4 regions of the Nocardia lasii genome follow, and region 1 is predicted to be linked to each of the others. Evidence: riboswitches for the same ligand, from Rfam matches in the RefSeq annotation. Region 1 holds a riboswitch; each other region holds the start of a gene.

Region 1 (6,962 bases):
GTGGACGAGCGCACCTGTCCGGCGTTCGTGTGGTCGACGGCGCAGGACCCGCCGGGGTTCCCGAACGCGCTGGCCTGGGCCGAATCGCTCGTCCGAGCGAGCATCCCGGTCGAATTGCACATCTATCCGCACGGCAAACACGGTCTCGGCCTGGCCGACGGTGTCGCCTACGGCGCGCACGGCCACGCGCACCTCCCGCATACCGCGACGTGGACGACGGCGTGCGCGGCGTGGTTGGAGTCCGAAGGCTTCCTCACGACTTCGTAGGACGCACTACGCTGCGAAATATGCGCAAGCTTGTCGTGGTGATGATCTCGGTGCTCGGACTGTTGTTCCTGGCCGGATGTGGGGCCGAGGAGAGTGGGGGCGGCGGGATGGCTGACCGGGCGGCGCCGAGTCCCGGTGGGTCCGCGGCCGCTGTGGTGCCGGGGTTCCGGGAGGGGGCGCCTGCCAAGGACAGTCCGCCGCCGTCGGATCAGTCCACTCGCAAAGAGGTGATCACCGGGTCGGTGGATCTGACCTCCGAGGATCCGATCGGGGCCGCGGCGACGGTCAGCGAGCAGGTGCGGGCGGTCGACGGGCGCATCGACAGTCGCACCGAGCAGCCGGGCACCGACAAGCGCACGGCTCGGGCGGTGCTCAGTGTGCGGGTGCCCGGTGAGGTCACCGACTCGTTCATCACCGGACTCGGCGATGTCGGCACGGTGACCAGCGTCAGCACCAACCGCGACGACGTCACCATGCAGTGGCAGGACCTCGACGCCCGCATCCGCGCCCTGCAAGCCTCGGTCGACCGGCTCAAAGCCCTCATGGCCGGGGCCACCAACACCGCCGACCTGATCACCGCCGAGGAGGCGCTGTCGAGCAGGCAGGGCGAGCTCGACAGCCTCACCGCGCAGAAGCGCAGCCTCGACGACCAGGTCGCGCTCTCCACGCTGACCATCACCCTCACCGCCACCGCCGATCGCGCCCCCGGCGACCCGGACAACTTCTGGGACGGTGTCGTCGCGGGCTGGGAGTCGCTGATCGACTGGCTCCAGGACGCGATCGTGTTCCTCGGCAAGGCCCTGCCGTGGTTGGGCTTCCTCGCCGTCCTCGGCGGAATCCTCTACGCCGCACTGCGATTGGTGCGCGGCCGACGCGCCACGAAGCCAAGGCCCACCGCCCCCACACCGGAAACCGCCGCACCCGCACCCGCGACGCCCCAGGCCACCGCAGCCACCGCCACACCCGCCGAGTCCGAAGTCGAGACACCGGCCCCCGCGACATCCACCCCCGCACCCGGCACGACCGCACCCGAAACCACCTCGCCCGAGAAGGAGACCCCCGGTGCCGACCGTGCGGGCGACGATCAAACCGAACAGCCGTAAAGGCCCCCTGGTCGACATCGCCGAGGACGGCACCCTCACCCTCTACGTCCGCGCCCCGGCCGTGGAGGGCAAGGCGAACAAGGCCGCCATCGAACTGCTCGCCCAGCACTTCGGCGTCGCGAAATCGGCGGTCCGCCTGGAAGCGGGCGCCACCTCCCGCTTCAAGCGCTTCGACATCGACATGTGAGTTCGCGGACTACACCCCGTCGGGAAACCCGAGCTGCCGCCACGCCTCGTACACCGCCACAGCGGCGGTGTTCGACAGATTCATCGACCGCCGCCCCGGCAACATCGGCACCCGCACCTGCTCGGTGATATGCGGATCGGCCAGCACCTCGGGCGGTAACCCGGTGGGCTCGGTGCCGAACAGCAGAATATCGCCGGGCCGGTAGGCGATATCGGTGTAGCGGGTCGTAGCCGAGGTGGTGAACGCGAAAACCCGCTGCTCACCGAGGCTTTCCCACGCGGCGTCGAGGTTCGGGTGCACGGTCACCGAGGCCAGGTCGTGGTAGTCCAGACCCGCGCGCCGCAGTTTCGATTCGGACAGGTCGAAGCCGAGCGGTTCGATCAGGTGCAACGCGCACCCGGTGCCCGCGACGAGGCGGATCGCGTTGCCGGTATTCGGGGGAATTACCGGCTCGTGGAACATCACGTTGAACACTCGCAGCAGGGTACTGGGCCCCGCCCCCGCGAAGCCGGTCGGTCTGGAACAATCGGCATCGTGAACAAGGCGACCGACAAGTACCCGACCGGCAGGCATCGGGTCGCGCGGTTGAGCGCGGGGGAGCAGTATCTGCGCAGTCACCTGCCGATGACCGTGGTCACCGCCCTGATCGTGATCGCGGTCGGCTTCGTGGCGTGGGATCGCTGGCGCCGTGGCGCGCTGATCTTCGGCAGCGCCGCCCTGGTGGCCGCCGCGTTCCGCCTGTGCCTGCCGACCGTGCAGGTGGGTCTGCTCGCCGTGCGCAGCCGCCCGTTCGACGTGGCCGCCTTGGCCGCCCTCGGCAGCTCCATCGTCTTCCTGGCGGCCACCATCAACACCCTCGGCGTCAACTGAGAAACCGGCCACTGCGCGGCCGACTCGCGGTCAACGAGCCGGACGCGTACCCGCGCGAACGGCTCGAGACCTACGTCCGCTCGATCACGACCGCGCCGGTCAGCGATTCTCCCGCGCCAGCCGCATCGTCTCGGTGAGCAACTTCGACACCGCCGCGGCCTCGGTGAGGAACCCGTCGTGGCCGTCGCGCGAGTGCACGATCTCGAGACCCGCGCACCCGGGCAGCCCCTGAGCCAGTTCGGCCTGAGAGTGCAAGGGGTACAACCGATCCGAGTCGACCCCGCCCACCACGACCGGCACCGGCGTCGAGGCCAGCGCGGCCGCCACCCCGCCACGTCCGCGCCCCACGTCGTGGCGGTTCATCGCCTCGCTGAGCAGCACGTAGGTGGCCGGGTCGAAGCGTTGGACCAGCTTGTCGGCCTGATGCTCGAGGTAGCTCTGCACCGCGTAACGTCCACCGGCCCACGGGTTCTCGTCACCCTGGGCGCGGTTGGCGAAGCGGTGGTCGAGCTCGCTCTCGGTGCGGTAGGTCAGGTGCGCGATGCGCCGTGCCAGGCCCATGCCGGTCATCGGCGCGCGTCCGGTGCCGTGATAGTCGCCGCCCTGCCAGTCGGGGTCGGCGGTGATCACGGCCATCTGGGTGGTCTGGGTGCCGATCTGATCGGCGGTGGCGCGGGCGCCGACGGCCAGTACCAGCGCCGCCGAGACCCGGTCGGGCTGCCCGATGATCCACTCGAGCACCCGCATGCCGCCCATCGACCCGCCGACCACGGCGCCGAGGCGCTCGATGCCGAGCACGTCGAACAGTTGGGCTTCGGCCGTGACCTGATCGCGGATGGTCAGATCAGGAAACCGTGCGCCCCACGGCTTTCCGTCGGGCGCGGGGGAGGACGGTCCGGTGCTGCCCTTGCAGCCGCCGAGCACGTTCGTGGCGATCACACACCACTCGTCGGTGTCGATCGGCGCGCCGGGCCCGACCATGCCCTCCCACCAACCGGGTGCCCCGTCGGGCCCACCGACGACATGCGAGTCGCCGGTGAGCGCGTGTTCGACGAGCACCACATTGTCCAACGTGGGCGAGAGCTCACCCCACCGTTGCACCGTCAGTCGCACATCGGGGATGACGGCGCCGTTCTCGAGCGCCACCTCCCCGATGGCGACCACGCCGGCCCGACCGTCCGGCGGCGGCAACAGGGCCAATCCGGTCTCGGGTCGGGCGATCGGCGATTCGGTGCTCACGGTCACGTGGTCGCCGCCGCGAAACCGGCCCGCAGATCGGCCAGGATGTCGTCGATGCCCTCGATGCCCACCGCGAGCCGGACCAGACCGGGCTTCACGCCCGCGGCCAGCTGCTCTTCGGGCGTCAACTGCGAGTGCGTGGTCGACGCCGGGTGAATCACGAGGGAACGCACATCACCGATGTTAGCGACATGGCTGTGCAGGCTGAGCGCGTCCACGAACTTCTTGCCCGCGTCGACCCCGCCGGCCAGCTCGAACGAGACGATCGCGCCCGCGCCCTTGGGCGCCAGCTCCTTGGCCCGCGCGTGCCACGGCGAGGACTCGAGGCCCGCGTAGTGCACCGCGTCGACGCCGGGCTGCTCGGCCACGAACTTCGCCACGGCCTCGGCATTGCTGACGTGGCGTTCCACCCGCAGGCTCAGGGTCTCGATGCCCTGGGCGATGAGGAACGCGTTGAACGGCGAGACGGCCGCGCCGAGGTCGCGCAGCAGCTGCACGCGGGCCTTGAGCGCGAACGCGGGCGCGCCGAGATCGGCGAACACCACCCCGTTGTAGCTGGGGTCGGGCTCGGTGAAACCGGGGAAGCGGGGCTTGCCGTCGGCGTCGCGCACGGTCCAGTCGAAGGTGCCGCCGTCGACGATCACCCCGGCCACGGCCGCACCGTGGCCGCCGAGGTACTTGGTGGCCGAGTGCACGACGATGTCGGCGCCGTGGGCCAGCGGCTGGATCAGGTAGGGGGTGGCGACGGTGTTGTCGACGATGAGCGGGAGGCCGTTCTCGTGCGCGACACCGGCCACGCCGGGGATGTCGAACACCGCGCTGCTCGGGTTGGCGATGGTCTCGCCGAAAAACGCCTTGGTGTTCGGGCGGATGGCGGCCTGCCACTGCGCCAGATCGTCGGGATCCTCGACGAAGGAGACCTCGATGCCGAGCTTGGGCAGCGAGTAGTGGAACAGGTTGTAGGTGCCGCCGTAGAGGTGCGGGCTGGACACGATGTGGTCGCCCGCACTGGCCAGGTTCAGGATCGCGTAGGTCTCGGCGGCCTGGCCCGAGGCCAGCAGCAGCGCCGCGACGCCGCCCTCGAGCGCGGCGACCCGCTGCTCGACCGCGTCCTGGGTGGGGTTCATGATGCGGGTGTAGATGTTGCCCGGCTCGGCGAGACCGAACAGCGCGGCGGCGTGATCGGTGTCGCGGAAGACATAGGACGTCGTCTGGTAGATCGGCAGTGCCCGCGCGTTGGTGCTCGCGTCGGGGGACTGGCCGGCGTGGACCTGCTTGGTCTCGAAGGACCAGTTCTCGGGCAGGACAGAGTCGGACATGTCAGTACTCCAGTTTTGTGCGTCGGGGGTATTTCGTCAGATGGGTCGGATCGACGAACAACAACACATGGGGTCCTCCTGCGGGGCGCGCTTGCTCTCGACTTTCGAGAGCCCGGTCATCACCCGGAGCACCCCACCGCAGCTGGAGGGTTGCCGACCAGCGAGCCGGGGCTTGGCGCTGGTACTCATGACCTTGCCGTCATGTTAACCGGACATTCCCCGCGCGCGGAAACTTCCCCCGGATTTTCTCGCCGAGATCACTCGTCGAGGCCGAATCCGGGTGTGTCGTCCACCGGTGCGCCGCAGGCGTGGCGCAGGCCGTGATAGGCGCGCAGCACCGCGTGCCGGGTCGTTCGCACGGCGGCTTCGGGGGTCGCCTCGGCCAGCGCGGCCTCGGTGTCGGCCATCGAGATGTGGCACATCATCTGCCAGATCCCGGCCACCAGCTTGACCATGAAATCGTCGGGCGTGGTGCCGAGGCGCTCGGCGAGTTGCGCGCACACCGCCACGTTCTTCTTCTCGGCGTATTCCAGCGCGCGCGCGTTCACCGCCTGACTCGCGCGCATGATCCGCTGCATCTGCAGGAACTGGCGTAGGAAGCGCACCCCGTCGGCGCCCGCCTCGGCCTGGATCGTCTCGAGGTAGGCCCCGCACAGGGCCTGCAGGTCGTTGCCCGGCGGCCACCCGCGCAGCGCCTCGGCGACCGAGGTCCCGAAGTCGTCGATCGGGGCGAGCACGATGTCTTCCTTGAGCGCGAAGTACCGGTTCACGGTGCGCGGGGACACGTCGGCGCCCGCGGCGATCTGCTCGACCGTCGTCGCGTCGAAGCCCTGGGATTCGCACAGGTCGAGGCCGACCGTGACGATGGCCGCCCTGGTCTGGAGTTTCTTGCGTTCGCGCAGGCCCAGTGGCGCCGCGGGGGCCGGTTCGGCGGTCCGGTCGGCGCTGATCGGAGGGGTCGAGTCCAGCATGCGGGTCAGTCTACCGGCCCGTCCGATTTGTCTGTCCCAACCAGCCAATTGGCGCAGTCAGACATTTTTCTCTTGACGCCAATTGTCTTGCGGTGCCAGGATGAGTCGACGCTGATCGACGGATGAGGAGTACCGGTGACCGACACCGAGCTGGAAACGAAACATGGTGATTCCCAACAGAGTTCGACTCGCTGGTGGGCGCTGCTCGTGCTCTCGGCGGCGCAGTTGATGGTGGTGCTCGACGCCACCGTGATCACCATCGCCCTGCCCTACGCCCAGCGCGATCTGGGCATCAGCGAGGGCGACAAGCAGTGGGCGATCACCGCCTACACGCTGATCTTCGGCGGGCTGTTGCTGCTCGGCGGCCGCATGGCCGACTACCTGGGCCGGCGCCGGATCTTCCTGATCGGTCTGATCGGTTTCGCGGCCGCCTCCGCACTGGCCGGGCTCGCCCAGACCGGGCCGCAGCTGTTCGTCGGACGCGGCCTGCAGGGCGCGTTCGCGGCGCTGCTCGCCCCCGCGGCCCTGTCGCTGCTGTCGGTGATCTTCACCGACGTGCACGAACGGGCGCGCGCGTTCGCGGTGTTCGCCGGCATCACCGCCGGGGGGATCGCGTTCGGGTTGATCGTGGGCGGGGCGCTCACCGAGTTCGCCTCGTGGCGGTGGACGCTGCTGATGAACACCCCGATCGCGCTGATCGCCGTGCTCGGCGCGGTGGCGGTGATCGTGCGCGACATCCCGGCGCCGCGCACCGGTGGCTACGACCTGCCCGGCGCGGTCACGGTGACCTTCGGCCTGGTCGCGATCGTCTACGGATTCAGTCGCGCCGCCGAACACGGCTGGCTGGCCGCGAGCACCCTCGCACTGCTCGGCGCCGGGTTCGCGCTGCTCGTCGCGTTCGTGATCATCGAAGCGCGGTCATCGAATCCGCTGCTGCCCCTGCGCATTCCGGGCGAGATCAATCGCGGCGGCGCGCTCATCGCGGCGCTGCTGATCCCGATCGCGA
Region 2 (6,962 bases), on a different contig from region 1:
GGCGCACCCCCTGGCCACCGCCCACTACCTCGCCCTCTGGGCCCGCTCCCACCACCGCCACCGCACCGGCCGACTCCGTTGGAAGCAGCGCCCGCTGGTGGGTACACCGTCCGACCACGACACGAGCCGGACCGCGACCCGCTGACCGAGCATCCGGATCAGGGGACGTCGATGATGCCGACGGTCGGGAAGAAGAAGCAGGAGCGGCCCGCGTTGTCGGCGGTGCCGAAGACGGCGGCCAGGACGGTGCCGTGGCCGGTGTCGACCGGGACCGCGCGGACGCCGCCGACGGGGATGGCGGCCAGGAGGAAGTCGCGGATGGCGGCCTCGGCCATCGGGCGGAGTTGGACGGGGACCTCGGGCGGGACCATCGCGGCGACGATGTCGCCGATCGGACCCATCGAGGCCATGCCGCTGCGGCCGTTGCTGATGTTGAGCCAGGCCACCTGCATGCCCGCGGTATTCGTGGCGGCGGTGTCGGGGGCCATGCCGTAGGGCAGGAAGGTGAACAGGGTCTGCCCGGATTTCACGGCGGTGAGGTCGAGACCGGGCAGCGGCAGGGCGGTGGCGGGCCACGGGCCGGGGACCGCGCCCGCGACGGCGGGGACGATGCCGGGTCCGTCGGCGGAGCAGTTCAGCGCGGCGGTGGGATACAGGAACGGCTGGATGCCGAGGGCTTCGAGGGTCTCGACGACGGTCTGGTAGGCGGTGAGCAGGTCACCGGGCCCGGCGGTGGGCGCGACGGCCGGTGTGTCCCTGGTGACCGCGGGCGGTGCCGGGGCGGCCGCGACGGTGGGCGCGCTCAGCAGCAGCGCGGCGGCGCAGGCCGTCAGGGTGATGGAACGACGTGACACGAACACGGCGGACTCCTCATCGACGCAGAGAAGGCCGACGCTACCGCGCGCCACCCGAATTTCGACGCAGGTGAAGTAACCCTCGATTCGGCGCGTCGCAACCTTTCAGCGACCCCGCCGACCAGCCCCGCGCTCCCCCACGACGCACCGACCCGAATCCGCTCGCCCCCACCCGGCCCGCCGCCCCCGGGACACGACTCGACCCACTCTCGTCAGCGTCCCCCTCGCCCGCCCGCGAGTCGCTGACCGCACCGAATCGGGGCAATTGTGCTCCGCCGATCCCCCGCGTCCAACCTCTGGGCTCACGCTGATTTCTACCGTTGCGTGCGGTAGCGCCTATGCCACATGCTGATTCAGCTCGGGCCGCAACCGTCGAGCACAACCATCCAGAGCGACCGAGAGACCTGGCTCGACGACGTCGCAGCAACCCGCCCCGTCCCGGGGTGTGGGTGCTTCCGCCGGGACCGATGGAGGAGATATTCGTGCTGATGTCCTGTCCGGCCTGAGCGCCGCCAGCTCGCGCACCCGCCCTGGCCGGGTGGAGGTCACCGCACCTCGTTCCACTGTTTTCGAAGGACTCCCATGACCGCGTCCGCCGTCACCGGCGCCGACACCGCGCCCGCACCGCCACCGCGCGCGACCGCCGCCGAGAACCTGCCCCGCATCGCCGGTTCCCGGCACCCGTGGCGCTGGGTCGTCGCGGGCATCGCCCTGCTGCTGGTGGCCCAGTTCGCGCACGGCCTGATCACCAATCCGGGGTGGGACTGGGGCACCTTCGCCCAGTACTTCACCGCCAAATCGGTGATGTCGGCGCTGTGGGTGACCATCGAGCTGACCCTGTGGGGTACCGCGCTCGGTTTCGCGCTCGGCACGCTGCTGGCCATCGGGCGGGTCTCCGACAACCCGGTGCTGCGGGTGATCGCCTGGACCTACATCTGGGCGTTCCGGTCGATTCCGCTGATCGTGCAGCTGCTGTTCTGGTTCAACATCGCCTACCTGTATCCCCGCTTGTCCGTGGGTATTCCGTTCGGACCGGCCTTCTTCGACTTCGGCGTCAACGGCGTGATCAGCGGTTTCACCGCCGCGGTGATCGGCCTGGCCCTGCACCAGGCGGCGTATTCGGCCGAACTGATCCGCGCGGGTCTGCTCTCGGTGGACGGCGGCCAACTGGAAGCCGCTGCGGCGCTTGGCATTCCGCGCTGGCGTCAGTTCCGCACGATCGTGTTGCCGCAGGCGATGCGCTCGATCCTGCCCAACGCGGCCAACGAGGTGATCAGCCTGTTCAAGGGCACCTCGATCGTGTCGGTGATGGCGATCGCCGAGCTGTTCTACCAGGTCCAGGTGATCTTCGGTCGCAACGGCCGGGTGGTGCCGCTGCTGATGGTGGCCACGGTCTGGTACATCGTGCTCACCACCGCCCTGTCGATCGCCCAGTACTACATCGAACGCCACTACGCCAAGGGCGCGCAGCGTCAGCTGCCGCCGACACCGTGGCAGCGCGTGCGCACCAAGGTGACCGAGATCGCCGCCGCACCCCGAGGAGCCACCCGATGACCGCAGCGGTGCGTGCCCGCGGAATCCGCAAGTCCTTCCACGGCACCGAGGTGCTGCGCGGGGTCGACCTGGCCGTGCGCGCGGGCGAGGTGGTGGCGCTGATCGGGCCGTCCGGCTCCGGCAAGTCCACCCTGCTACGGGTGCTCAACCATCTGGAGGCCCAGGACGCGGGCACCGTGCACATCGACGGTGAGCTCATCGGCTACCGGCAGCGCGGCGACGTGCTGCGCCCGCTGCCCGATCACGCGGTGCGGACCCAGCGCAGCCGGATCGGTTTCGTGTTCCAGCAGTTCAATCTGTTCCCGCACCTGACCGTGCTCGACAACGTGGTGCTCGCCCCGGTCTCGGCCCAGCGTCGGCCCCGGGCGGAGGTTGTCGCCGAGGCGAAGCAGCTGCTCGCCCGGGTCGGCCTCGCCGATTTCGTCGACGCCTACCCGCGCCGCCTGTCCGGCGGCCAGCAGCAGCGCGTGGCGATCGCGCGGGCGCTGGCCCTGCGCCCGCGACTGATCCTGTTCGACGAGCCCACCTCCGCCCTTGACCCCGAACTCGTCGGCGAGGTGCTCGCGGTGATCCGCGATCTCGCGCACAGCGGCACCGCCCTGGTGATCGTCACCCACGAGATCGGTTTCGCCCGTGAGGTCGCCGACACGGTGGTGTTCCTCGACGAGGGCCGCATCGTCGAACAGGGCCCCGCCGCCACCGTCCTCGACCACCCCGAACATCCACGCACACAGGCTTTCCTGTCGCGCGTGCGCTGAACCCGTTTCCGAACAGCCCTTCCACGAACAGGTTTCGACACTGATGAAGCTCTCCACCCTGATCGGCATCGTCGCGGCGGCAGCCCTGCTGACCACCGGCTGCACCGCCGATCCCGAGGCCGCGAACACGGTCGAGGCAGGCAATGTCACCTTCGATCTCTCGCCCGAGCAGAAGGACCGTGTCCACGTCGCCAAGGTCGACGCGATCGCCGCGCAGGTGCCCCAGGCCATCCGCGACCGGGGCACCCTGGTGGTGACCGGTGCCGCCGGTGCCGCGCCGCCGCTGCGCTTCTACGCCACCGACGACAAGACCGTGGTCGGATCCGAGATCGACTTCGCCACCCTGGTGGCCGATGTCCTCGGGCTGAAACTCGTGACGCAGGTGGCGGATTGGTCGCAGAACTTCGTGCGGGTGGATTCCGGTGAGGTGGACGTGTTCATCTCGAACGTGACCGTCACCGAGGAGCGCAAGGAGAAGTACGACTTCGCGACCTACCGCGAGGACAATGTCGCCCTCGAGGTGCCCAAGGACAGCTCGCTGGTCTACACCGATCGGAAGAGCCTGGCGGGCAAGCGGATCGGGGTCGGTGCCGGCACCAACCAGGAGCAGCTGCTGGTGAAGTGGAACGAGCAGAACGTCGCCGACGGTCTGGCGCCGATCGATATCGCCTACTACCAGCAGACCACCGACTACTACCTGGCGCTGGGCTCGCACCGCATCGACGGCTACATCGGCCCCAACCCGACCGGGGTCTACCACTCGACCACCACCGGCGAGACCAAGATCATCGCCACCTTCTCCGGCGCGGGCGACGGCTTGCAGGGCGAGATCGCGGTGCTCACCAAGAAGGACAACGGCCTGATCGCCGCCGTGCACGCGGCCCTGGCCCACGCCATCGCCGACGGCAGCTACCAGAAGGTGCTCGACCGCTGGGGCCTGGACACCGAGAAGGTCGCCGAGTCGCGGATCAATCCGCCCGGACTGCCGAAGAAGCCCGCCGCATGAAATTTCTCCTGATGACCCTGATCACCAGGGTTCCCGATCCGCACACCGGCGTGGTTCCCGCCACGGCCGACCGGCTGCGCGAGGTGATCGACCAGGCCAGGCGCGCCGAGGAATTCGGGTACGACGGTTTCGCGGTGGGCGAGCGGCACGAGGACCCGTTCCTCTCGGCCGCGCCGCCGGTGGTGCTGAGCCACATCGCGGCGCTCACCTCGCGGATCAGCCTGTTCACCGCGGTCACGACCCTGAGCCTGCTGGATCCGGTGCGCGCCTTCGAGGACTACTCCACGCTGGACAATCTGTCCGGCGGCAGGCTCGAACTGATCATCGGCAAGGGCAACGGCGCCGCCCAGGCCCAGCTCTACCACGTCACCACCGAGGATCAGTGGGACCGCAATCGTGAAGGCTACGAACTGTTCCGGGCACTGTGGGACAGCGACGAGGTGACCTGGTCGGGGCAGTTCCGGCCCTCGCTCACCGCCGCCAAGGCGCTGCCGCGCCCGCTGCAACCGAAGGTGCGGATCTGGCACGGCAGCGCCACCAGCACCCAGTCGGTGGAACTGGCCGCGCGCCACGGTGATCCGGTGTTCTCGGCCAATGTCACCAACCCGATCGAGCCGTACGCCGAACTGATCCGCCACTACCGCGAACGCTGGGCGCACTATGGGCACAACCCCGCCGACGCCCTGGTCGGCGCGGGCACCGCGGGTTTCCATGTGGCGCGCACCTCGCAGGAGGCGGTCGAGGTCTTCCGCCCGATCTACACCGCGCGGTTGGCCCTGCAACGCACGATCGGCAATCCGATCGTGTTCGAGACGCTCGAGGACTTCATCGCCCGCTCCTCGGCGCTGATCGGGTCACCGGAGCAGGTGATCGACAAGGTCGGGCGCTATCACGAGCAGTTCGGCCACGAGGTGATCCACCTGTCCGCCGAGCGTGACGGCCGCACCGAGGCCGACCACCTGGGCAGTCTCGAACTGTTCCAGGCGCAGGTGGCGCCGGAGTTGCGCCGCCGTTTTCCGAGCCGTCCCCTGGCCGCCGGCCGTGAGTTCTCTGGAGTGACTTCGTGATTCGACATCGCCTCGCCGCGTTCGCCGGTGTGCTGGCCGCCGCCACCACGGTGGTCGCCTGTGGCGGCGACACCGGCAGCTCGGGCGGCCAGGCCGGTCCGCCGCAGCCCGGCGGCACCCTGCGCTACGGCCTGTCCGGCGCCCCGACCTGCTCGGACCCGGCCCAGTCGGGCACCAACCAGACCATCTACGTGGCCCGCCAGATCGTCGACTCGCTGACCGATCAGGACCCGGAGACCGGCGAGATCACCCCGTGGCTGGCCAAGAGCTGGGAGATCAGCCCGGACGCGAAGGTGTTCACGTTCACCCTCGCCGACGGCGTGACCTTCAGTGACGGCACCCCGCTCACCGCCGATTCGGTGCGCGACACCTTCGACGCGGTGGTCAAGCTCGGCGCGGCCAAGGCGCCGCTGGGTGCGAGCTACCTCACCAACTACGTCGCCACCACCGCGGTCGACAAGCTCACCGCCCGTGTCGAATTCAGCGCGCCGAACGCCCAGTTCCTGCAGGCGTCCTCGACTACGCAGCTCGGCATCCTGGCCGCGTCGACCAATGCCGCGCCCGCCGAGGCCCGCTGCGCCGGTGACAATATCGGCAGCGGCCCGTTCACCTACGCCGCCTACAAGCAGGACACCTCGGTGACGCTGGCCAAGCGCGCCGGATACAGCTGGGGCTCCGCGGTTTTCGGGCATCAGGGTGAGGCGTACCTGGACCGGATCGAGTTCACCGTGGTGCCCGAGTCGGGCGTGCGCACCGGCAGCCTGGCCTCGGGTCAGCTCGACGCGATCAGTGACGCGCTGCCCCAGGACGCCCCGCAGATCGAGGCGACCGGCGGTCGGATCCTGTCCACGTCGAACCCCGGACTGCCGTTCGGCTTGCAGCCCAACGTGACTCGCGGTCCACTGCGCGATCCGGCGGTGCGCCAGGCGTTGCTCCCGGCGCTCGACCGCAAGCAGCTCGTCGACACGGTGCTGGGCCCGGACTTCAAGACGGCCACCTCCACCTTGGCGGCGGCGACCCCGGCCTACCTGGATCAGTCCGCGCGACTCGCCTACGACCCGGACCGGGCGAAGTCGATCCTCGACCAGGCGGGCTGGACCGTCGGCTCCGACGGCATCCGCGCCAAAAACGGTGAGCGCCTGAGTTTCTCGGTGACGTTCAGCCAGGTGTTCGCGGGCAACCAGGCCATTCTCGAGCTGGTGCAGCAGCAGCTGCGGCAGGTCGGTGTGGATCTGAGGCTGGATCTGGTGTCCACCCCGGAGGCCATCGCCCGGCAGGCGTCGAAGGATTTCGACGCCACCTACGGCAACTCCACGCGCGCCGACGGCGATATCCTGCGCACCTCGTTCTCGCTGACCGGGCGCAATCTCAATGTGCGCGGCCCGATCCCGGAGCTCGACCAGACCCTCGACAAGCAGTTGGCCGCCGGTGATCCCGCCGAGCGCACGGCCCTGCTCGAGTCGGCGCAGCGTCAGATCCTCGACAACGGGCTCTACGTGCCGACCATCGAGCTGTCGCAGGCGATCGGCGCGGCCGCGCACACCCAGGACCTGAAGTTCGAGGCCTCGGCCCGACTCCAGTTCTTCGACACCTGGCTGAGCGGGCACTGAGATGCGCGGGTCGACGGGTGGCAGCACCGCACGGTATCTGGGTTCGCGTGTGCTGCAGGCGGTCTGGGTGCTGTGGGCGGCGTTCACGATCTCGTTCGTTGTGCTGTACCTGC
Region 3 (6,962 bases), on a different contig from region 1:
GGCACAGCAGCGCGATCCCGGCCGCCAGCAGCAGCCCGGTCGCGAGCCCGTTGAGCGTGGTGACCAGCACCGGCACGGGTGCCTCGGCGCGACAGTGGGTTTCGGTCGACCAGTCCGGTCGGCTGTCGAAGAGCCGCTCGGCCAGGACGAACGCCACGATCGCGGCGCCGAAGGTGGTGACCGCGACGATCGCGGCGATCACCTTCGGGTGTCGCCGCCGGACTTGAACCCTCAACCTGTCATCGATAGTTGAGGACTCTACCGACGACAGGCCGACAAATCAGTCAGCCCAGACCGTTTCGATCGGTGTCGCGACGGACGGCGGCGGAGTCGGCGTGCCGCCGGGCGTGCGCGAGAAGCGCGGCGCGGGCGCGTGCTGCACCACCCCGTCGATGTCGATCAGGCCGGTACGGGCCACGATGTGCTCGTTCTCGGTGGCCTCGGTGAAGGTCAGCACCGGCGTGGTGCAGGCGTCGGTGCCGTCGAAGATCGCGGTCCACTCGTCGCGGGTCTTGGTCTTGAACTTGTCGGTGAACAGCTTGCGCAGGTGCTCCTGCCCGGCCGGGTCGATCTGCGCGGGCAGCCCTTCCGGGTCGATCTCGAGTCCGGCCAGCAGCTGCGCGTAGAACTGCGGTTCGATCGCGCCGACCGCCATGTACTTGCCGTCGGCGGTCTCGTAGGTGTCGTAGAACGCCATGCCGGTGTCGAGCAGGTTCTCGCCGCGCTCGTCGGACCACAGGCCCACCCCGCGCATGCCCCACACGAAATGCGACAGCGCGAGCGCACCGTCGACCATGGCCGCGTCGATCACCTGACCCTGTCCTGAGTTCTGCCGCTCGATCAGCGCGGCCAGAATGCCGAAGACCAGGAACATCGAGCCGCCGCCGAAGTCACCCACCATGTTCAGCGGCGGCACCGGCCGCTCGCCCTTGCGTCCGATCGCGTTGAGCACGCCGGTGAGCGAGATGTAGTTGATGTCGTGCCCGGCGCGCTCGGCCAGCGGACCGTACTGGCCCCACCCGGTCATCCGCCCGTAGACCAGGCGCGGGTTGCGGGCCAGCGCCTCGTCCGGCCCGAGCCCCATCCGCTCGGTGACGCCGGGTCGGAAGCCCTCCAGCAGCACATCGGCCTTCTCGACCAGGTCGAGCACCTTGGCCACGTCGGCGGGATCTTTCAGATTCGCCTCGACGATGGTGCGATTACGCCACTGCGGGCGCTCGAGGAAACCGGGCAGCTGGCCTTGGCGCTGCACGCGCACCACGTCGGCACCGAGATCGGCCAGCAGCAGCGCGGCGTGCGGTCCCGGCCCGATCCCGGCCAACTCGATGACCTTGACGCCCGCCAGCGGGCCCTGCTTGGTGGTGGACTCCGTGCTCACGCGGTGACCTCTGTTCGTCGTCGAACGGTATTGACAACATGACAATAGCGCTGGGGTGGCGGCTCGGGTAGGGCATGGGCGAGAATTCGCACGAGCGCGACTCGGCGCGGCAACGGGAGGACCCGGTAGTGAGCGTGTGGGGTGAGGTCCTGGTCGGCCTCGTCATTCTGGTCGGCATCACCGGCGTGATCGTGCCGATTCTGCCGGGGGTGATCCTCATTTTCGCGGCGATCGCGGTCTGGGCGTTCCTGACCGGGGGAGCCACGGCCTGGACGGTGTTCACCATCGCGACCGTGGCGCTGGTGCTCTCCGGCGTCGTCAAATACACCTGGCCGGGCAAGCGGATGCGCGAAGCGGGCGTGTCGAACCGGGCGCTGCTGATCGGCGCGATCTTCGGCATCGTCGGCTTCTTCGTCATCCCGATCGTCGGGCTGTTCATCGGGTTCGTGCTCGGCGTCTACCTGGCCGAGCTGTACCGCCTGAAGACCAACGACTTGGCTTGGCCCGCAACAGTGCACGCGCTCAAAGGGGTCGGCCTGTCGATGCTGGTCGAACTGTTCGGCGCGCTGGTCGCCGCCGGCGTGTGGCTCACCGGCGCGATCCTGACCTGACTCAGCGCTCGATGACCGGCAGCGGACGGGTCTGGTCGTCGGCGCCGGGCAGTTCGTTGCGCGGGATCGGGATGGTCGGATTGTCGGCGCGCGGCGGCGGCGCGGGTTCGACCCGACGCACCGGCGGCAGGCGGTAGAACTCGCGCGCGTTGTCCTCGAGCACCGCGTGCAGATCCGCGCCGACGACCTGGCAGATCAGGTCGATATCGCGGTCCTCGAACGGGCGGCCCGCGCGGGTGCCGGGCAGGTCGCTGCCGAACATCAGCGCCCCCGGATTCACCGTGTGGATCCGGCGCAGCGTCTCGGCCACATCCATCTCCACCCGGCCGAACCCGGTCGCCTTCACCTTGGCGCCCCGATCCACCAGGTCGAGCAGGTAGGGCAAGCCCTCCTGCGACATGCCGAGATGGTCGATCGAGATCGACGGCAGCTTCGAGATCACCGGCTGCAACGACGCCAGCATCTGCCCGTCGATGTAGAGCTCCACATGCCAGCCCGCCAGTTCGTTGGCGCGCAGGGCCTGCAGGGTCATCTCGGTGATGTCGGCGGCGGCCCGCTTGAGATTGAACCGCAACGCCCGCACCCCCGCCCGGTCGAGGGCGAGGATCTCGTCGTCGGTGGCATCGGGGGCGAGCCGGGTGACCCCGACCCACCCGTCCCCGAGCGCGGCCAGCGCTGCTGTCAGATACGACTGGTCGGCGCCTTGGAAAGACGCGCTGACCACAGCGCCGCCGCGAACATCGAAGTGCCCCATCCGCTTTCGATAGTCATCGATCACGTAGGGCTCGGGCAGATAGCCTTCGTTCTCGATCAGCGGAAACCGCGGATCGATGATGTGGACGTGGGCATCGAACACCGTTACAGAATGCCCTATCTCGATGGTGGCGGCAGCTCAGGCCTTGTTCGGCTCGGACGCGCGGAGCATGTCCTCGCGCTCGACGACCTTCACGCGCTCACGGCCCTCGGGCTCGCCCAGGGCGCGCTCGTGGGCGTCGAGGCGGTACCAGCCCGCCCAGGTGGTGAACGGGATGCCCTTGTCCTCGAGGAACTCGGTGACGGCGTCCAGCTCCGGCTTGGGCGCGGGGGCGAAGCCCTTGGCGTCGTCGAGCAGGCAGGCGATGGTCTCGTTGGCGTCGCCCTTGGTGTGGCCGATCAGGCCGACCGGGCCGCGCTTGATCCAGCCGGTCACGTAGGTGGCGGGCATGAAGCGGGCCTCGCCCTCGGCGGTGTCGTCGGCGATCACGCGACCGGCCTCGTTGGGCACGGTGCCCGCCTGATCGTCGAACGGCAGCTGGGTGACGTTCTGCGAGAGGTAGCCCACGGCGCGGTACACGGCCTGGATGTCCCAGTCGGTGAAGTTGCCGGTCCCCTTGACGTTGCCGGTGCCGTCGAGCTGGGTGCGCTCGGTGCGCAGGCCGACGACCTTGCCGTCCTCACCGAGCACCTCGGCGGGCGACTCGAAGAAGTGCAGGAACAGCTTGTGCGGGCGATCGCCGTGGTCGCGAATGGCCCACTGCTCCAAGGTGTTGGCGACCATGTCGACCTGCTTGGAGTTGCGGCGCGCGGCCTCGGAGCCCTCGTCGTAGTCGATGTCCTCGGGGTTGACGATGACCTCGATGGTCGGCGAGTGGTCCAGTTCGCGCAGCTCGAGCGGGGTGAACTTGGCCTGGGCGGGACCGCGGCGGCCGAACACGTGGACCTCGAGGGCCTTGTTGCCCTTGAGTCCCTCGTAGACGTTCGGCGGGATCTCGGTCGGCAGCAGTTCGTCGCCGGTCTTGGCCAGCACGCGCGCCACGTCCAGGGCGACGTTGCCGACACCGAGCACCGCGACCTTCTCGGCCTCGAGGGGCCAGCTACGCGGCACGTCCGGGTGGCCGTCGTACCAGGACACGAAGTCGGCGGCACCGTAGGAACCGTCGAGTTCGATGCCGGGGATGCCGAGGGCGCGGTCGGCGTTGGCGCCGGTGGAGAAGATGACCGCGTCGTAGAACTGACGCAGATCGTCGAGGGTGATGTCGGTGCCGTAGTCGATGTTGCCGAGCAGGCGCACCTGGTCCTTGTCGAGGACCTTGTGCAGGGCGGTGATGATGCCCTTGATGCGCGGGTGATCGGGGGCGACGCCGTAGCGGATCAGACCGAAGGGCGCGGGCATGCGCTCGTAGAGGTCGATGCTCACGTCGGCATCGGACTTCATCAACGCGTCGGCGGCGTAGATACCGGCCGGTCCCGCACCCACGATCGCGATGCGAAGCGGGCGAGTCGCTGCACTCTGTTCGGTCATCTTTACGCGCACCCTTTGGTCGAGAACTGATTTGACGGCGTCGACTTAGCTTAGGCTAAGTCGACTCACCGGCTTACTGGCAGCTGCCATCCACCGCAATCCTGGCGATTCTATCTGCGGTGTTGTCGCTACCCGGCGCGCGGTCGGAGCTGCCCGCTCGGGTCTGTCAGGATTACAGCATGAACGAGGAGCAAACAGGTTCGGATGACAAACCCATCGTGGTGGATCAGACCGACAAGCGTTCCATCGTCCCGTTCGTCGCCGCCGCGGCGGTGGCGATCCTGGTGCTCATCGGCATCGTGGCGGGCGGACTGCTCGCCCCCGCTGAGAAAAATGTCACAGAGGCCGACCGACTCGCGGCCGCCGTCACCAACTATATCGACGCCCGCTCCCGCAGCGACCTGCGTCCGCCCACCGGCGTCGCCTGCCCCGGCTTCGACGAGGAGAAATCCGGCCTCGCCGAGCGCCTCGGCGGCCCGAAATCCACCGTCACGATCGACGGCAGGGGCTTCACCGACGCCACCGTCAACGGCGACCGCGCCAAAATCGACGCCACCATCGACGTCAACGGCACCGACACCACCGACACCTGGAAACTGACCAGGGTCGACGGCGCGTGGCTGGTCTGCGATTTCTGAATCGTTTGACACGGTGACCGGTGGCGAGGCAATCTCAGATCGCAAGGTCATGAGTGCCAGCGACAAGCCCCGGCTCGCTGGTCGGCAACCCTCCTCCGCGGTGGGGTGCTCCGGGTGACGACCTGGCCGTGTGTTCCGGAGTTCCGGCACGGCAAGAGCGGGTTCACGCAGGAGGATCGACATGACATACGCCGGCGATATCACCCCTGAGAAGGCGTGGGAGCTGCTCACCGAGCACCCCGGCGCCGTGCTGGTCGACGTGCGCACCGAGGGCGAGTGGGCCGCCATCGGCATCCCCGACACCAGCTCGATCGACCGCCCCGCCCATTTCATCGAATGGGTCGACGGCACCGGCACCCGCAATCCCGCCTTCGACGCGCAGCTCGAGCGGGCCCTGGCGGGCCGCCCCGACGACGCCCCCGTGGTGTTCCTGTGTCGCTCCGGTCAGCGCTCCATCGGCGCCGCGACCGTGGCGACCGCCGCCGGTTTCGCCCCGTCCTACAACGTGCTCGACGGTTTCGAGGGTGGCCCCGACGCGTTCGGTCGGCGTGGCAGCGTGGGCTGGCGCGCGGTCGGCCTGCCGTGGCGTCAGGCATAAGGAGAAAAGCATGATCACCGGTGGTTCGTTCGACAAGCCACTGCCCGAGGGCGTCGGCCCCGCCACGCTCGGCGTGCGCGGCGGGCTGCGCCGTTCCGGCTTCGAGGAGACCTCCGAGGCGCTGTACCTGACCTCGGGTTTCGTCTACGAGAGCGCCGAGGCCGCCGAAGCCTCCTTCACCGGCGAGGTCGAGCACTTCGTCTACTCCCGCTACGGCAATCCCACCGTCGCCATGTTCGAGGAGCGCATCCGCCTGCTCGACGGCGCCGAGGCCGCTTTCGCCACCGCCTCCGGCATGTCCGCGGTGTTCACCGCGCTGGGCGCGCTGCTGCAGGCGGGCGACCGGCTCGTCGCCGCGCGCAGCCTGTTCGGTTCGTGCTTCGTGGTGTGCAACGAGATCCTGCCGCGCTGGGGCATCGAAACCGTCTTCGTCGACGGTGACGACCTCGAGCAGTGGGAGCAGGCCCTGTCCGTGCCCACCAAGGCGGTCTTCTTCGAAACCCCCGCCAACCCCATGCAGACCCTCGTCGACGTCCGCAAGGTCTCCGAGCTGGCTCACGCCGCGGGCGCGAAAGTGGTGCTGGACAACGTCTTCGCCACCCCGCTGCTGCAACGCGGCTTCGAACTCGGCGCCGACGTGGTCGTCTACTCGGGCACCAAGCACATCGACGGCCAGGGCCGCGTGCTCGGCGGCGCCATCCTCGGCGCCCAGGACTACATCGACGGCCCCGTCAAGAACCTGATGCGCCACACCGGCCCCGCCCTGAGCCCCTTCAACGCCTGGACCCTGCTCAAGGGCCTGGAAACCATGCCGTTGCGCGTGCGCCACTCCACCGAGTCGGCCCTGCGGGTCGCCCAGTTCCTGGAGTCCAACAAGTCGGTCAACTGGGTGAAATACCCCTTCCTGGAATCACATCCGCAACACGCCCTCGCCACCGAGCAGATGTCGGGCGGCGGCACCGTCGTCACCTTCGAACTCGCGGGCGACGACGGCAAGAAACGTGCCTTCGAGGTCCTCAACCGCCTGCGCATCATCGACATCTCCAACAACCTCGGCGACGCCAAAACCCTCATCACCCACCCCGCCACCACCACCCACCGAGCCATGGGCCCCGAAGGCCGAGCCTCCATCGGCCTCTCCGACGGCGTAGTCCGCATCTCGGTCGGCCTGGAAGACCTAGAGGACCTCCTCGGCGACCTCGACCACGCCCTGAGCTAGCACCCACCGAAATCAGCCCGTCGAGAAGCCGAACTCGACGGGCTGTTTCGCGTCCGCTGCCCCTCCCAACTGACCGGCGCCACGCCCAGGCTCAGGTTCGTAGACGAGCAGATCTGTTCGCCCACAAGGAATTACACTGCCGATATGACTGCCGGGGGAGTCCAACGACCTGCCACGTTCTACTACCCCTCGGTGGCATATGCCTGGTTGATGCTCGCGGCATTCGTTATGTTCGCG
Region 4 (6,962 bases), on a different contig from region 1:
CGGTCGGCGGGGTCGACATCGCGGACTTCGGTCATGACCGGGCTCCGATCAGGGCGAGGCCGGCCAGCAGGCGAACCTGGTAGTTCACGAAGCCGACCAGCTGGGTGACGGTGACGATGTCGGTCTCGGACAGGCCCGCCGCGAGCAGCACCTCGAGGTGGGCGTGGGTGCTGGTCGCGGGCGCCTCGGTGAGCCGGACCGCGTGGCGCAGCGCCGCCGCGAGCTTGCCGTCGCCAGCCGAATCCGATTCCGTGCCCGCGCCTTCGGCCAGCTCGGTGTAGTAGGCGGCCAGGGTCTTCGCCTCGCCGAGCGCGGCGACGTGGGCGGCGATGGCGGCCAGGCGCTGCCGTCCGAAGGCGCGACCGGCGGGGCCGTCGAACAGGGCGTCGTGCACGCCCTGGGTGTGTGCGACCACCTCGGGCCTGCGCTGTCGAATCGGTGCGACCGCGGCCGCGATCTCGACACCGAGCGCTAGGTCGATGACGTCTGACAACGTATTCAGTCCTCTCATGCGGGCACCTTGCCCAGGTACGCGTCGCGGATGGCCGGGTTGTCGAGCAGTTCGGCGGCCGTGCCGTGCAGCACGATCTGCCCGCCGCGCAGCACGTTGCCGGTGTGCGCGATCGACAGCGCCAGCTCGGCCTGCTGCTCCACGATCAGGATCGCCAGCCCCAATTCGGTGTTGAGCCGGGCGATTTCGTCGAGCACCCGGTCCACGAACAGCGGCGACAGGCCCATGGTCGGCTCGTCCATGCAGATCAGGCGCGGTTTGCTCATCAGCGCCCTGGCGAAGGCGAGCATCTGCTGTTCGCCGCCGGACAGGGTGCCCGCCTGCTGGGTGCGACGTTCGCGCAGGCGCGGGAAGTGCTCGTAGAGCTCGTTGGCCCGCGCGAGCTGCACCGAGCGCCGTTCCCTACGGATGTAGGCGCCGACGATCAGGTTCTCCTCCACCGTCATCGCCGGAAACACCCGGCGCGCTTCGGGAACCGAGGCCAGCCCGGCTTCGATCCTGGTCGCCGGCGAGGTGGAGCTCACGTCGACCCCGTCGATCCGCACCGCGCCCGAGGTGGGGCGCAGCAGGCCGAGGGCGGTTTTCATGGTGGTCGACTTGCCGGAGGCGTTGCCGCCGAGCAGCGAGACGATCTCGCCGGGGCGGACCGTGAGCGAGACCTTGTCCAGGGCTTTCGACGGGCCGTAATGCACGGTGACCGCATCGAATTCGAGGATGGGAGTGGACTTTTCGTCAATCGGCACCGACGGTCACCTTCTCTGTTCCGGTCTCGGCCACCGCGTCACCGACGCGGGTGCGCGCGCGGCGTCGGCCGAGATACGCCTCGATGACGCGTTCGTCGTTCTGGATCTGTTCGGGGGTGCCCTCGGCGATGACGCGGCCCTCGTCGAGCACGAGCACCCGATCCGAGAGCGCGTTGACCAGTTCCAGCTTGTGTTCGACGAGCACGATGGTCTGCCCGGCCGCTTTGAGTTCGGCGAGTTGTTGGCCGACCTCGGCGGTTTCGGTCTGGTTCATGCCCGCGGCGGGTTCGTCGAGCAGCAGCACCGTGGGGCGAAGGGCCAGGGCCCTGGCGATCTCGGTGCGGCGGCGGTTGGCGTAGGACAGGGTGTAGGCGTTGTTCTCGGCGCGCGGGGCCAGTCGCTCGGAGAACCGCGCCAACTGGGTGTCGACCAGCGCGTCGGTGGCGCGACGCTCGGCCCGCACGGCCGGGGTGGGCACCAGTGCCAGCGCGGTTTCGGCCAGCAAGGGCAGCCAGCGAAGTAGCGGGAATCTCGCCAGCGACTGCCACGGCCGACCGGTGGTGAGGGTCGTGTGCAAGCCGATCTCGACGTTCTCACGCACCGTGAGACTGCCGAACACGCGCCCGTTCTGGAACGTGCGCGCGATCCCCGCCCCCGCCGCGGCCTCCTGCGAACCCGACCGCAGTCGCTGACCCGCGACCTCGACCGTGCCCGCATCGGGGCGGAGCAGGCCCGAGATGAGATTCACCGTCGTCGTCTTGCCGGACCCGTTGGGTCCGATGATCGACACGAATTCCCCTGGTGCCACGCTGAATTCGACACCGTCGACCGCGTGCACCCCACCGAAGGACTTGCGCAGCCCCCGCACGGCCAGCACCGGATCAAGCAACGACTCGGACACGTTCACTCCTCACCAACACGCCCTGCGGACGGAACCGGATGATCAGCAGCAGCACCACGCCGTAGAGCAGGATGCGGGCCTCCGGTGCCAGCCGCAGCGCCTCGGGAACGCCGATCAGGACCACCGCGCCCAGCACGGCACCGTAGGGCGAACCCGTCCCGCCGAGCACGAGGATGGTGATGATCAGCAGGGACATGGGCAGGTTGAACACGGTCGGATCGATGTAGCTGTACTGGTGGGCCAGCAGCGCGCCGGCGATCCCGGAGAACAGGGCGCTGATCGCGAAGGCCAGCGCCTTGTAGTCGCGCACCGGGATACCGGAGGACCGCGCGGCCACCTCGTCGGCGCCGACCGCGCGCAAGGCCGTGCCGAGGCGCGAGCGCTGCACCCCGACCACCACCGCGAGGGTGATCGCCAGGAACAGCAGGTCGAGCAGGTACACCTCGGTGTTCTCGGTGAACTCGTGGCCGAAGATGCTCGGCACCGGAATGCCGAAGATGCCGTACGAACCGCGCGTGAGCGATTCCCAGTTGCGGATCACCGCCACGATCACGATGCCGATCCCGAGCGTGGCGATGGCGACATAGTGCCCGTTGAGGTTCCACAGCGGCGCGGCCAGCACCGAGGAGATCACCGCCGCCAGCACCCCGCCGGCGAGCGCGGCGGCCAGGAACGGCCAGTCGTGGTTCACCGTGAGGATGGCCGAGGCGTAGGCGCCGATCGCGATCGGACCGGCCTGCCCGATCACCAACTGCCCGGCCGAGCCCGCCACCAGCGTCATCGACACCGCGACGATGGCATACGCCAGGATCTGGGTGCCGACCACGATGGCGTAATTGTTGGCCACCAGCGGCACCACGATCGCGGCGAGAGCGAACACGATGACCGCGTGCCACCACCGCACCCGCAACTGCCGCCCGATCCCGAGGAAGGTCCCGGTGAGCGGTTCGGCGCTGATCGCGGGGGCCTTGGCCAGCAGGCCGCCGGGCCGCAGCACCAGGAAGGCCACCAGCACGCCGAAGGTGATCAGGTCGCGGTAGCCGTCGCCGAAGGTGTAGATGCCGAAGGCTTCGATGATGCCGAGCGCGAACCCGCCGATCACCGCGCCCGGGATCGACCCGAGACCACCGATGGTGGCCGCGACGAACCCGGTCAGGCCGGCCAGCGTGCCGCTGTGCGGGGAGATATTGGAGTTGTAGATGCCGACGAAGATGCCCGCCAGTCCGCCGAGGCCCGACGCGATCGCGAAGGCGAGCAACTTGATTCGGGCGACCCCGATGCCCATCTGCGCGGCCGCGTCCGGGTCCTGGGCGGTGGCGCGGATGGCCAGGCCGTAGCGGCTGAACCGCAGGAACCCGGCCAGCCCGACCATCACCACGAGGGTGATCGCGAACATCACCAGATCGGAGGTGCCGAAGCGGACGCCGCCGAGCTGGAAGTTGTTGGTGGGCAACACCTGCGGGAACGGTCGGGTGTCGGGACCGAAGACGATCTGGGTCAGGTTCTCGATGATCAACCCGGCCGCCACCGTCGCCAACAGCGCCGCGATGGCCGGTGCCTTGCGCAGCGGATGCACCGCCAGCAGGTCGATGAGGATGCCGACGATGGCGGTGGCCGCGACCACCAGCACGATGGTCAGCCACAGCGGGAAGCCCTGCTCGGCGATCAGCCACCAGCCGAGAATGGAACCGAGGGCGAACACCGCGCCGTGCGCGAAGTTGATGACGTTGGTGACGCCGAAGATGAGGGTGATGCCCACGGCAAGCAGCGCGTACGCGTTGCCGTGGACCACACCTGCGATGAGCGTGTCGAACATCAGCGGTTGCCGGTCGGCACGAACTTGCCTTCCTTCAGCACCAGCTCGCGCGGGGACACGCCCTTGGGGCGACGCGTCTCCTGATGGAAAGCGAAAGTGCCCAAACCGATTCCGGTGAACTGGGTCTCGGTCTTCAGTCCCTCGAGGATGCCCTCGCGCGTCGCGCCGCCCTTCTTCGCGGCCTGGACGAGCACATTGATCGCGTCGTAGGCGTAGACGTTGAAGTCGCCGGGATCGGTGTTGAACTTCTTACGGAACTTGGTGACGAAGTCCTGGACCTTGGGGTCGGGGTCCGAGGGGCTGAAGATGCCGTTGACGATGTCGCCCTCGGCAGCCGCACCGGCCAGCGAGATGAACTGCGGGGTGTTCTGGCCACCGAAGAACTGACCGGAGAAGCCCACGTCACGCAGCTGCTTGACCACCAGCGCGCCGTCGGGGCCGTAGCCCAGGTGCACGAACGCCTCGGGGTTGGCCTCGCGGCCCTTGATCAGGATCGGCTTCACATCGGTGGAGTCGGGCAGGATCGGCGAGGAGTAGACGATCTCCACGCCCTTCTCCTTGGCGAACTTCTCGAAGAAGGTGAAAGCCTGCTTGCCCCAGTCGGTTTCGAGGTAGACGACCGAGACCTTCTTGGCCTTCTTCGACACCCACTCGGCATTGCGCTCCTGGAACACATCCAGGGTGATCGAGGGGCTCCACGAGTACTCGCCGCCCTTGGTGAAGTCCACCGCGGAGTTGGTGAAGCCGTACTGGACGAGCTTGCCGCGGTTGTAGATCGGCGAGGCCGCGATCGAGGCGGGCGAGGAGAAATCGCCCAGCTCGGCGATGATGGACTTGTCGTCGACGAACTTGGTGGCGATCGGGACGGTCTGCTTGGGGTCGGACTGGGAGTCCTCCCACTTCAGCTCGACCTTGCGCCCGTTGATGCCACCGGCCGCGTTGACCTCCTCCAAGGCCAGATCGAAGCCCTGCTGCCACAGGCGACCGTACTCGGCCGAGGGCCCGGTCTTCGGACCCGAGACACCGAAATACACCGGGCCGTCAGCGGATTCGCCACTGCCGGAATCACTGCACCCGACCACCGCGGCCGCCACGGTGAGCGCGGCCAGCGCGCCCGCCACGATCTTGACACGACGGCGCGAGCCGAGAGAGAACTTGCTCATTGCTGGTTTTTCCTTCTTGGATACAGCGCTTGCGATACCTGATCGATATCGCCTGGTCGTCACCCGGGGCACCCCACCGCAAGCGAGGGTTGCCGATCAGCGAGCCGGGGCTCGAAACTGCTGATACTCGTGACCGTGGGGCGAAATGTAGCAGCGGATTCGGCAGTGCCCCGGGTACCCGATGTGGTTGCGGGGCAGTCGGATACCGGGCTAGCTGCGACAATCCGCGCGTACGTCGTTGGGATCAGCTCGAGACAAAAGAACGCGGTCGCGGCGGGTGCGGTGATCGGCGCAGGATGCGACAAATCATTGTCGTCGACGGCCCCGATCGGTACTTCTAGTCCATGACCACTCTGCTGCACATCAATGCTTCCGCACGTGGCGAACTCAGCCAATCCCGCTCTATCGCAACGACTTTCATCGAAGCGCTCGCGACGAAGGATCACGATCTGACGGTCGACACCCTCGACCTGTTCGAGGCGGGCCTACCCGACTTCGGCACGCACGCCGCCGCCGCCAAACTGGCGGTGTTCACCGGCTCCGAGCAGACCCCCGAACAGGTCGCCGCCTGGGAGCGGGCGCGCGCGGTGTTCGACCGGTTCGCCGCCGCCGACCTCTACGTGCTCAACCTGCCGATCTGGAACCACGGGCTGCCCTACATCCTCAAGCAGTACATCGACATCGTCACCCAGCCCGGCTGGGCGTTCGGTTTCGACCCCGAACTCGGCTACAGCGGCCTGCTCGAGGGCAAGCGCGCGGTCACCGTGTTCACCGCGGGCGTGCACCAGCCGGGCGTGCCGATCGAGTTCGGCAGCGACTACGCCACCCCCTACGTGCACGACTGGCTGCGCTTCGTCGGCGTGAAGGACGTCGCGGAACTGCGGCTCGCGCCGACCGTGCTCACCGAGGACCCGCAGGTCGGGTTCGCCGCGGCGCAGGAGCGAGCGCGTGAGCTCGCCGGCGACTACTGAGACGGCGGAGCGGGGGTGGGCGCCGACGGGGAGAACAGTCGCGACGATCTGTGCCGTAGGGATTCTCGTCGTCGGCCAGCTCTACGTGGTGCTGCCGGTGCTCGGCGATCTGGCCGCGGAGTGGGGCACCTCCCGCGCCGCGGCCACCTGGACAACGACTGCGTTCGGGCTCGCCTACGGCGCCGGGTTCCTGGTCACCGGCCCGCTCTCGGACCGGTGGGGTCGTCGCCCGGTGATCGTCGGGGGCCTGGCGGCGACAACCTTGTCCACCCTTGTGGTGATCGCGGCGCCGAGTCTGAGCGCCGGGCTCGCCGCGCGGGTGGTACAGGGCCTGACGGCTTCCTTCTTCGCGCCCGCCGCGTTCGCCTACCTGGCCGAACGCATCGCACCGCGGCGTCGAGTCCTGGCACTGACGTGTCTGACCAGCTCGTTTCTCGGCGCAGGCGTGATCGCGCAGGTGCTGGCCCAGCTCGTCGACGACGCCTTCGGGTGGCGGGCGGTGTTCGTGGCGGGGGCGGTGGCGTTCGCGATCTCGGCGCTGGTGTCGCTCGTGGTACTCGAACCCGGCGCCGATCGGAATGCCTCGGCGGGCTCGGCCTTCACCGCGTTCGCCGCCTTGCTGCGCGTCCCACGATTGGCCCTGCTCTACGCCAGCTGCCTGGCGATCCTCGGCTCCTTCGTCGGGATCTACACCGGCGTGCAACTCGCACCGCCCGACGGCGTCGGCACCAGTAGCGCGGCCCTGCTCGCCCTGCGCGCCAGCGCCATCCCCGCGATGATCGCCATCCCCCTGCTGGCCACCCGCCTCGCCACGATCAACCCCGAACGACGCCTGATCACCGCCCTCACCGTCGCGG

What was found. Region 1 has a riboswitch for S-adenosylmethionine ahead of ACFP3H_RS00885 (bifunctional o-acetylhomoserine/o-acetylserine sulfhydrylase). Riboswitches for the same ligand answer to the same signal wherever they lie in the genome.
Region 2: linked by a shared signal. The riboswitch ahead of ACFP3H_RS13045 (amino acid ABC transporter permease) and the one ahead of ACFP3H_RS00885 (bifunctional o-acetylhomoserine/o-acetylserine sulfhydrylase) in region 1 are both predicted to bind S-adenosylmethionine.
Region 3: linked by a shared signal. The riboswitch ahead of ACFP3H_RS20565 (rhodanese-like domain-containing protein) and the one ahead of ACFP3H_RS00885 (bifunctional o-acetylhomoserine/o-acetylserine sulfhydrylase) in region 1 are both predicted to bind S-adenosylmethionine.
Region 4: linked by a shared signal. The riboswitch ahead of ACFP3H_RS21080 (ABC transporter substrate-binding protein) and the one ahead of ACFP3H_RS00885 (bifunctional o-acetylhomoserine/o-acetylserine sulfhydrylase) in region 1 are both predicted to bind S-adenosylmethionine.

The regions. Positions count from the first base shown of each region.
Region 1 is NZ_JBHSQN010000001.1:171,033-177,994, reverse strand. Features, by position in the region: gene ACFP3H_RS00915 (alpha/beta hydrolase) at 1-267, shown strand, start outside; gene ACFP3H_RS00910 (DUF4349 domain-containing protein) at 288-1,370, shown strand; gene ACFP3H_RS00905 (DUF167 domain-containing protein) at 1,330-1,557, shown strand; gene ACFP3H_RS00900 (tRNA (cytidine(34)-2'-O)-methyltransferase) at 1,567-2,031, opposite strand; gene ACFP3H_RS00895 (DUF3017 domain-containing protein) at 2,182-2,427, shown strand; gene metX (homoserine O-acetyltransferase MetX) at 2,527-3,672, opposite strand; gene ACFP3H_RS00885 (bifunctional o-acetylhomoserine/o-acetylserine sulfhydrylase) at 3,669-4,985, opposite strand; SAM riboswitch class IV at 5,068-5,178, opposite strand; gene ACFP3H_RS00880 (TetR family transcriptional regulator) at 5,243-5,956, opposite strand; gene ACFP3H_RS00875 (MFS transporter) at 6,092-6,962, shown strand, end outside.
Region 2 is NZ_JBHSQN010000008.1:88,844-95,805, forward strand. Features, by position in the region: gene ACFP3H_RS13035 (glycosyltransferase family 2 protein) at 1-145, shown strand, start outside; gene ACFP3H_RS13040 (hypothetical protein) at 159-860, opposite strand; SAM riboswitch class I at 1,234-1,328, shown strand; gene ACFP3H_RS13045 (amino acid ABC transporter permease) at 1,437-2,408, shown strand; gene ACFP3H_RS13050 (amino acid ABC transporter ATP-binding protein) at 2,405-3,166, shown strand; gene ACFP3H_RS13055 (transporter substrate-binding domain-containing protein) at 3,210-4,172, shown strand; gene ACFP3H_RS13060 (LLM class flavin-dependent oxidoreductase) at 4,169-5,239, shown strand; gene ACFP3H_RS13065 (ABC transporter substrate-binding protein) at 5,236-6,849, shown strand; gene ACFP3H_RS13070 (ABC transporter permease) at 6,851-6,962, shown strand, end outside.
Region 3 is NZ_JBHSQN010000014.1:4,410-11,371, forward strand. Features, by position in the region: gene ACFP3H_RS20535 (hypothetical protein) at 1-235, opposite strand, end outside; gene ACFP3H_RS20540 (CaiB/BaiF CoA transferase family protein) at 281-1,378, opposite strand; gene ACFP3H_RS20545 (DUF456 domain-containing protein) at 1,507-1,989, shown strand; gene ACFP3H_RS20550 (amidohydrolase family protein) at 1,991-2,845, opposite strand; gene ACFP3H_RS20555 (FAD-dependent oxidoreductase) at 2,882-4,270, opposite strand; gene ACFP3H_RS20560 (Rv0361 family membrane protein) at 4,450-4,908, shown strand; SAM riboswitch class IV at 4,954-5,072, shown strand; gene ACFP3H_RS20565 (rhodanese-like domain-containing protein) at 5,090-5,506, shown strand; gene ACFP3H_RS20570 (O-succinylhomoserine sulfhydrylase) at 5,517-6,725, shown strand; gene ACFP3H_RS20575 (STM3941 family protein) at 6,918-6,962, shown strand, end outside.
Region 4 is NZ_JBHSQN010000014.1:109,353-116,314, reverse strand. Features, by position in the region: gene ACFP3H_RS21105 (alkylhydroperoxidase domain protein) at 1-35, opposite strand, end outside; gene ACFP3H_RS21100 (hypothetical protein) at 32-511, opposite strand; gene ACFP3H_RS21095 (ABC transporter ATP-binding protein) at 508-1,254, opposite strand; gene ACFP3H_RS21090 (ABC transporter ATP-binding protein) at 1,244-2,155, opposite strand; gene ACFP3H_RS21085 (ABC transporter permease) at 2,136-3,971, opposite strand; gene ACFP3H_RS21080 (ABC transporter substrate-binding protein) at 3,971-5,134, opposite strand; SAM riboswitch class IV at 5,155-5,269, opposite strand; gene ACFP3H_RS21075 (FMN-dependent NADH-azoreductase) at 5,479-6,105, shown strand; gene ACFP3H_RS21070 (MFS transporter) at 6,083-6,962, shown strand, end outside.